DNA from 2 places in the Stenotrophomonas sp. YJH_SMC_8 genome. Region 2 is predicted to be linked to the other one. Evidence: riboswitches for the same ligand, from Rfam matches in the RefSeq annotation. Region 2 holds a riboswitch; the other holds the start of a gene.

Region 1 (4,410 bases), on a different contig from region 2:
GCGATCTGCACCAACAAGCCCGAAGCACTGGTGCCGCCACTGCTGCAGCACCTGGGCATCGGTGATGCGTTCACGCTGGTGCTGGGCGGCGACTCGCTGGCGCAACGCAAGCCCAGCGGTGAGCCACTGCGGCACATCGCCGCGCATTTCGGGCTGCCGGCGGAGTCCTGCCTGATGGTGGGTGATTCGTTGACCGACTACCGCGCCGCCGAAGATGCCGGCATGCCGATCGCACTGGTGCGCTACGGCTATCCGCGCGGCCTGGACCTAGCCACCGCGCATGCGGTGGCGGTGATCGACGACCTGCGTGAACTGCCGGGGTTGGCCGCCGGCATTCCGGTGTAGCGGTAGATCGACGCCATGCGTCGATGGAAAAAGCGCCGGGAATGCCCGGCGCGTTTCCTCATTTCGGCTGGTAGCGCACGCTCAACTGGTACTCACGGCCGGGCTGGTTGAACCACGCCACGGTCTCGTAGTTGCGGTCGAACACATTGGCGGCACGCGCCAGCAGCGACCACGACGGCGTCAGCGCGTACTCGGCGCGCAGATCCAGCGTGCCGTAACCTCCCACCTTCACCGTGTTGGCGGCATCGTCGTAGCGCTTGCCGGCACCCTGCACGGTCAGGCCTGCGCGGAAGTCGCCGAAGCGGCGGTCGATGTCCAGGCGCGCGGTCTGCTGCGCGCGGCGTGGCAGCCAGTTGTCGAACTGGGTGCTGCCGCCGGTGCGGTTGCGCGGGTCGGTGTAGCTGAGCTGGGCGTTGATGTCGAAGCCGGCCAGCAGCACGCCACCGGTCAGTTCGGCACCGCGGATGCGGGCCTTCTCCACCTGCTGCATCTTGAAAGTCGCCGCATCGTAGGTGATCAGGTCATCGATGCGGGTTTCATACACGTCCAGGCCCCAGTGCCAGCCCTGGCCCTGCTGCGAAACGCCGAGGTTGGCGCTCTTGGACTTCTCCGGCTTCAACGTCGGCACGCCGCTCCACGGGTCGTACAGATCGCTGAAGGTCGGTGCCTTGAACGCCGTGCCATAGCTGGCGTTGACGCGCAGGCCGTGGCCCAGTTCCATGGCCCAGCCAACGCTGCCGGTAGCGTGGTTGCCGAACTGCTGGTTGTCGTCGTTGCGTGCGCTGGCCTGCAGCTGGTGGCGGCCGAAGCGGCCTTGGTACTGCACGAACACGCCGGTGTTGCGCCGGCTGTCGACAAGGTAACCCGCGCTGCTGCCATCCAGGTTGTCTTCGCTCCAGTCCACGCCTGCGCTCAGCAGCTGGCCCTCGGCCACGCCGAAGTCACCCTGCAGCGAGGCGCTGTCGCGGTGGGTCTGTGCGCTGCCGAACACCCCCGGTGCGCCGAAGTTGTCCGACTCGTTGTCACTGCGGCCGACGTTGGCGGTGAACGCCAGGCGTTCGGACGGGGTGTAGCGCACCTTGCCGGCCAGCACCTGCTGGCGGGTTTCCGAATAGTTGTAGTAACCGTCGTAATGGTTCTTGCCGTCGGCGCGCAGTGCGCTGCCTTCCACGTTCCACTGGTCATTGAAGGTGTAGCCACCGCGCAGGCTCTTGGACAGGTTGCGGTAGCCGTCACGATCGGGCTCGTCGGCGAAGCAGCCGGTGAACAGCGTGGCCGAGCCGCGGCAGGCATCGATGCCATCGGAATGCTGGTAGGCGATATCCGCACCGAACCAGCCGCGCTCGGTGCCGCCGCCGATGCCGCCGCTGGCTTCGCGCAGGCCGTTGCTGCCACCGCCAAGCTGGAAGTGCGGGGCGAAGTCACCCTGGTTGCGGCGGGTGAAGATCTGGATCACGCCACCGATGGCGTCGGCGCCGTACAGGCTCGACTGCGGGCCGCGCACGATTTCCACGCGTTCGATCTGCGCCAGCGGCAGGTCCTGGTACATGGCCAGGCCGAGGTCGGCGCTGTTGATGCGCACGCCATCCACCAGCACCACGGTGTGGCCGGAATTGGTACCGCGCAGGAACAGCGAGCTCTGCTTGCCGAGGCCGCCGGCATTGGTCAGGTTGATGCCGGCACGCCCGCGCAGCAGTTCCTGCAGCGAGGTGGCCTGGCTGGATTCGATCTGCGCGCGGTCGATCACCTGTGCCGGCGCGATGCTGTCCTGCAGGGCGATCGGGGTGCGGGTGGCGGTGACCAGGATCTGGTCGAGCGCGGTGGTGTCCTCGTTGGCCTGTGCCAGCGCGGGCAGGGCGGCCAGCACGGCCAGGGACAGCATTCGGGACTGCAGCTTCATGGGGGACTCCAGGTGCCACGCACGCCCGCGTGGCGAAGGGGAGGAGCCGCGAAGGCAGGCATGCGCCGACGCCGCAGCGCACGCTGCGGTCATCCAGCGCCATGCCCACCGCATCGCGACCTGAGGCTTCCGGGCCGGTCTCCGGGCTTGCCGCCGGGTGGCCTGGGGCCACCGTCCAGGCGCCTTCCCATGCGCGCGGCACAGTGGCGGTGTTGCCTGGAACTGACGTGCTTACCGTTGCGGGGGCAGCGCCGGCCTGGCGTGGAAACACGCGTCACCGGCTTCCCGTTTCAACCTGCCGGCCACGGCCGCAGGTCACCTGGAAGTGGGCGCAGTCTACGGCATCGCAGGCAGTCCCGTTGCGTCGCGCCTGCGCGACTGCCTTTGCTGTGCCTTTAGAATGGTTGCTCGATCCCGTGGTGCCGTTGCCGATGTCCGCCCGTTTTCCGCTGTACCTGCGTTGCCCGTCCGGGACGCGCGCATGATCCTCGACCTGGTCCGCCATGCCGGCAACGGCCGTGATGAATACCTTGATGGCCGCAGCGACCCACCGCAGCTGGCCGGCCTGCCGCAGGAGCTGGTCGAGGCCTATGCCGGGCAGTGCTGGGAGCGGGTGATCAGTTCGCCGCGGCTGCGTTCGCTGCATACGGCCATGGCGCTGGCCACCCCGCGCGGGCTGGACGTCGAAGCGGACGAGGAATGGGAAGAGCTGGATTTTGGCGACTGGGACGGGCAATCGCTGTTCGACCTGCCGGAAGATGCGCTGGCTGCCTTCCACGCCGATCCGCATGCGTTCCCGCCGCCGAACGGCGAGAGCTGGGGACATTTCGAGCGGCGCATCGCGCGCGCGCTGGATCGCCTGCTTGATGATGATGACCCGGTGCCGACGCTGGTGGTCAGCCACGGTGGCCCGTTGCGCATGGTGCTGTCGCAGGTCTGCGGCCTGCCGATGTCGCTCTGCTGGGCCCTGCGTATCGACCACGGCACCCGCCTGCGGGTGTGGCTGGAGCGTGGCGAGGCCGGGCTGGTGGGTGAGCTGCTGGAACTGCAGCAGCCTTGAGCGCGCTCGCCGGGCATGGCCCGGCGAGCGCGTGCGCGGAGCCCTCAATCCTCGTCGGCACCCTCGGTCACGCTGTCCTCGGCGTCATCGTCGGCATCGAAGCGCTGCTCATGCACCGGGCCCGAGGCCGGGCCGGCTGCCTTCAGCGGATGCGCAGCGATGCGCGCTTCGTAATCCTGCACCAGTGCCTCGCGCTGTGGCTCGCTCAGCTCCTGCCAATGGCAGTCCAGCAACGCGCCTTCCAGCGAGTACAGCAGGTTCAGGCTGGGCTTGAAGCCGGCGCGCTTGACCTTGACGAAGGCGCCGACGGCTCCGATCGCGACCAGGTCGTCGCGGCTGCGCAGGCCGACCTGGCGCAGCCACGCCGCACTTTTCGGGCCGATGTTGCGCAGCTTCGGTGCGCTCATCCCAACGCCTCGACGAACACGCGGGCGATGGCTTCCAGGCCGGACTGATCCTCTGCGTCGAAGCGGCCGACCTTCGGGCTGTCGATGTCGAACACGCCGATCAGTTCATCGCCGCGCAGCAGCGGCACCACCAGTTCCGAACGCGAGGCCGAATCGCAGGCGATATGGCCGGGGAAGGCGTCGACGTCCTCCACGCGCTGGGTCACGCGCTGGCTGGCGGCGGCGCCACACACGCCCTTGTCCAGCGGAATGCGCACGCAGGCCGGCAGGCCCTGGAACGGGCCGACCACCAGTTCCTTGCCGTCGTACAGGTAGAAGCCCACCCAGTTCAGGTCGGGCAGGGCGTGATAGACCAGCGCAGATAGGTTGGCCGCGTTGGCGATGCGGTCGGACTCGCCGTAGACCAGGCCACGGGCCTGTTCCAGCAGCTGGGCGTATTGTTCCGGCTTGCTGCCGGTGAGCGAGGCATTGGCGAACATGCCCGCAGTCTAGCAAGCGCGCCGGGCCGGTGATAATGCACGCACTGTTGCCCCGTTGGAGCCCTCGATGCCGTTGCCCACCCCGTTGCCGCCGGCCCTGTTCGTTACCGGCACCGATACCGAGATCGGCAAGACCGCGGCCAGCACCGCATTGCTGCATGCGCTGCGCCGGCGCGGCCTGCGCGCGGTGGGCATGAAGCCGGTGGCCAGTGGCAGCGA
Region 2 (4,410 bases):
ATGCCACCCCGTTTCGACGCTCCGCTGACCGTGACCTGGCGACGCAGCACGGCACCACTGACCGACACCCGGCGACTGATACCGGTGGGCGCTGATTATGCCCACGAACAGAACATGATCTGGGCCGTCACCGAGCTGCCCGGCGGGCCACAGCTGCGCCAGAGCTCGGTGGTGAAGCAGCAGATGGCCGAACCGCGGGTGATCCATCGAAACCTGGAGGCAAGCCTGGATGTGGCGGCATTGGAGCCCCGCACCCGCGCGATGTCGACCTATCTGCTGCAGGAGTATTTCATCCCGGTGCGCAGCTTCCAGGCCTTCACCACGCGCATGGCGGCGATCCTGCAGCACCACCGCGTCGATGCGCTGAACGTATCGATCCGCCATGCGCCGGCCGATGCAACCGCATTGATGGCATGGGCAAGCGAAGAAGTGTTCTGCTTCGTGCTGTACCACAAGCAGCGTCGGCATCCGTGGGGCGACACGATGGCCACACGCTGGACCCGCGCATTGATCGACGCCGCGGTGGAGTGTGGCGGACGCTATTACCTGCCGTATCGCCCGCATGCCACACGCGAGCAGTTCCAGCGCGCGTATCCGCGGTGGAACGCATTCGTTGAACGCAAACGCCAGTACGATCCGCAGACGCAGCTGGTCAACCACCTCTGGCAGCGGTACATGGCGGCAGCATGAAGCCGAGGCATCCACGCACGGCGTGGATCCACCGCCCAGGCCCGGCCGGCAAATCAACGCTGCTGCGGACAGAGCGCCACGCGCTTGCTGCGCGCATCGATCAGCACCGCCGCGTCCTGCAGTGCGTGCGCGCCGATCACCGCCTCCGGGTAGCGATCAGAGACGCGAACGTCGAGATTGCGCAGCGTCAGGCCACCGGCCACCAGCGGCACGTCCAGCCGTGCCCGGCCGCTCTGGATCCGGCCGTGGCTGAGGGTCAGCGGGTCGCCCGGGACAACCACGCCGCTGGCCACGCGCTCATGGAGTGCAGCAGGCAGCACCAGCGCCACGTTCGCGCCGGTGTCCAACTGTGCTTCGGTCGTTACCGTGCCGATCTGCACCGGAATGCGGAAGGCCCGCGTGTAAGCCAGCGTGCCCGGCTGCCCCGGCAGCAATCGATGGTCGCGGCGAAAGCGCAGCCGCTTGCGTGGGAAGTCGAGCGCCAGCAGGCCATCGTCGAAGAAATCGCGCGCCAGGATCCCATCGAAGGCGGCGGCCTCGGACTGTCGGGCGTTGTAGTCGCGGGTGATCACCACCACGCCCTGGCGACGCACACCACCCAGGGTGAGCGAATCGAAGCGGACCGTGGTGGCATCGGCGGTGCGCACGCCATCGGAATGGGAGGCGGTGCCACCCATCGGCAGGTGCAGCGCGCGCACCAGGCGGGTATCGGCGCGCGCCATGCCGCTCGCACCGGTATCGACGGCGAAGCGGAACGTGCCTGCGTCGTTGACCTGCACCTGCAGGTAGATGCGCCCGTCGACAACCTCGAACGGAACATCGATGAGGGCTTCACCGGACGCGGTGGCCAGTGCGCATGCCGGCCAGCTGAGGGCAATGCATGGGTCCATCCGGAGAGGCAGAGCAGCCCCAGCGCCCATGCGGGCAGGCAGCGCCGCCTGGCACGGGTCGGGGCGGCAGGATGTCCGGTGCAGGCGTGCGGGGGCGTTGCGGCAAGGCTGTCCATGGGCAGGGTTCCAGGTGGTCCTGCAGCATGGATGCGCCACGGGCCTGCACGGTTGCACCCTGCGGACCTTGACCATCGCCGCCAACGGGTCCACCGTGCACACGCCGAAGGTATCCCTGCCGTGGCTGGATGGCGGCAGGGATTTAAACGGGAATCCGGTGAAGGCGCCTCGCGCGCCCATTCCGGAGCTGCCCCGCAGCGGTGAATGGAAACGAATCCTGCCAACAGCACTGGGCGCATGCCTGGGAAGCGGCAGGTAGTAGGTGGGCTGCGGCCCGTGTCCATCAGCCCGAATACCGGCCCCGGCCGGGGGACACGACCGTCCCCTGACTCGACCTGGACTCTCCGCGGGGAGGGTGCCGGGGCCGTCGTTGTCCTGCGCCTGCAGGCCGCGCGGCCGCGCGCGTCCTTTTCACGGTATCCGGCCCGCCCTGTTCCACCCACGCGCTGATGCATGGGCCACCGCCGTTGCCGGCGGTCCATGCGGTACCTGACGATGACCGAACTCCAACGCCCCACCCTGACCCTGCCTGCCGACGGCAAGCGCCTGCTGCTGCATTCGTGCTGCGCGCCCTGTTCGGGCGAAGTGATGGAGGCGATCACCGCCTCCGGGATCGACTACGCGATCTTCTTCTACAACCCCAACATCCACCCGGTGAAGGAGTACGAGCTGCGCAAGCAGGAGAACATCCGCTTCGCCGAACAGCACGACATTCCGTTCATCGACTGCGACTACGACACCGACAACTGGTTCAGCCGTGCGCGTGGCATGGAGAACGAACCCGAGCGCGGCATCCGCTGCACGATGTGCTTCGACATGCGTTTCGAGCGCACTGCGCTGTACGCGCATGAACACGGCTACGACACCATCAGCTCGTCGCTGGGCATCTCGCGCTGGAAGAACATGGCGCAGATCAACGACTGCGGCATCCGCGCCGCCTCACGCTATGAAGGCCTGCAGTACTGGGACTACAACTGGCGCAAGGGCGGTGGTGCCAGCCGCATGATCGAGATCAGCAAGCGCGAGCAGTTCTACCAGCAGGAATACTGCGGCTGCGTGTACTCGCTGCGCGATGCCAACCGCCATCGCCGCGAGAACGGCCGCGAGCGGATCAAGATCGGCCTGCTGTACTACGGGCAGGACGCTGAGACGCCGCAGGGCGATTGACCTGTGCCGCCGGGGCGGCCACGCTGGTCGTCCCTTTACGTTGTAGTGGACCTGCCATGACCGCCCTGCCCGCCGACGTCGCCCTGCTGGTGATCGACCTGCAGCCGGACTTCATGCCCGGTGGCGCGCTGGCCTGCGACCAGGGCGATGCGCTGGTGGCACCGATTGCTGGACTGCTGGCGCAGCGCCGCTACCGCACGGTGGTGGCCACCCAGGACTGGCACCCGGCCGATCACGCCTCATTCGCCAGCCAGCACCCCGGCAAGCGTCCGTTCGAGACCATCCTGCTGCACGCGCAGCCACAGACCCTGTGGCCCGACCATTGCGTGCAGGGCAGCGATGGCGCCGCGCTGCATCCGGGCGTGGACTGGACCGTGGCCGACCTGATCCTGCGCAAGGGCACGCGCCAACAGGTGGATTCGTACAGCGCCTTCCGCGAGAACCACGGCCCCGATGGCGAACGCCCGGCTACTGGCCTGGCCGGCTGGCTGCACGAGCGCCGCATCCGCGAAGTGCACGTGTGCGGCCTGGCCCGCGACTACTGCGTGCTGTGGAGCGCGCAGGACGCGGTGAAATCCGGCTTCCGGGTGAAGTTCCTGTGGGAGCTGACCAAACCGGTGACCGAGGCCAACGACGCGATGGTGCGCGAGGCGCTGGGCAAGGCGGGGATTGCGATCGCCTGACGGGCGACCGCCGGGCATGGCCCGGCGCTACCGATAATCCGACCCGAAACGGTAGTGCCGGCCGCTGGCCGGCAACCCCGGGATGGCTACCGTTGCCGGCCAGCGGCCGGCACTACCGGAACACGACGGTGCGGTGCCCGTTGAGCAGGATGCGGTGCTCCACATGCCGGCGCACGGCGCGCGCCAGCACCAGCGATTCGGTATCGCTGCCCAGCCGCACCAGTTCGCGCGGTGCCATCGCGTGGTCCACGCGGGCCACGTCCTGTTCGATGATCGGGCCTTCGTCCAGATCCTCGGTGACGTAGTGCGCGGTGGCACCGATGATCTTGACCCCGCGTGCGTGCGCCTGATGATACGGCTGCGCGCCCTTGAAGCTGGGCAGGAAGCTGTGGTGGATGTTGATCGCACGGCCGGCCAGCGCGCGGCACAGCGTGGGCGACAGGATCTGCATGTAGCGCGCCAGCACCACCAGGTCGATGCGCTCGCGCTCGACCAGGTCGATGATCTGCTGCTCCTGTACCGCGCGTGTTTCCGCGTTCACCGGCAGGTGGTGGAACGGCACCTGGTAGGACGCGGCCAGCGGCGCGAAGTCGGCGTGGTTGGAGGCCACCGCGGCGATGTCCACCTTCAGCTGGCCACTGTGGGCGCGGAACAGCAGATCGTTGAGGCAGTGGCCCTGCTTGCTGACCAGCACCAGCAGGCGCGCGCGGCGTCGGCCATCGTGCAGCTGCCAGTCCATGCCGAAGCCTTCGGCGAGCGCGGCCATGCTCGTGTGCACGGTCTCCAGCGGCAGGCTGGCGTCGCGGTCGAAGTGCACGCGCAGGAAGAAGCGGCCACTTTCCTCATCACCGAACTGCTGGGCG

The links. A riboswitch is a leader RNA that binds a small molecule or an ion and turns the genes downstream of it on or off. The one in region 2 is predicted to bind cobalamin.
Region 1: linked by a shared signal. The riboswitch ahead of btuB (TonB-dependent vitamin B12 receptor) and the one ahead of AC5P88_RS10915 (epoxyqueuosine reductase QueH) in region 2 are both predicted to bind cobalamin.

The regions. Positions count from the first base shown of each region.
Region 1 covers NZ_JCAFUL010000001.1:161,350-165,759, forward strand. The annotation lists gene gph (phosphoglycolate phosphatase) at 1-345, shown strand, start outside; gene btuB (TonB-dependent vitamin B12 receptor) at 404-2,245, opposite strand; cobalamin riboswitch at 2,361-2,583, opposite strand; gene AC5P88_RS00775 (histidine phosphatase family protein) at 2,727-3,305, shown strand; gene AC5P88_RS00780 (TfoX/Sxy family protein) at 3,350-3,712, opposite strand; gene AC5P88_RS00785 (GAF domain-containing protein) at 3,709-4,191, opposite strand; gene bioD (dethiobiotin synthase) at 4,259-4,410, shown strand, end outside.
Region 2 covers NZ_JCAFUL010000007.1:159,651-164,060, reverse strand. The annotation lists gene AC5P88_RS10925 (FAD-binding oxidoreductase) at 1-690, shown strand, start outside; gene AC5P88_RS10920 (aspartyl protease family protein) at 744-1,580, opposite strand; cobalamin riboswitch at 1,802-2,015, shown strand; gene AC5P88_RS10915 (epoxyqueuosine reductase QueH) at 2,178-2,864, shown strand; gene pncA (bifunctional nicotinamidase/pyrazinamidase) at 2,921-3,547, shown strand; gene purU (formyltetrahydrofolate deformylase) at 3,660-4,410, opposite strand, start outside.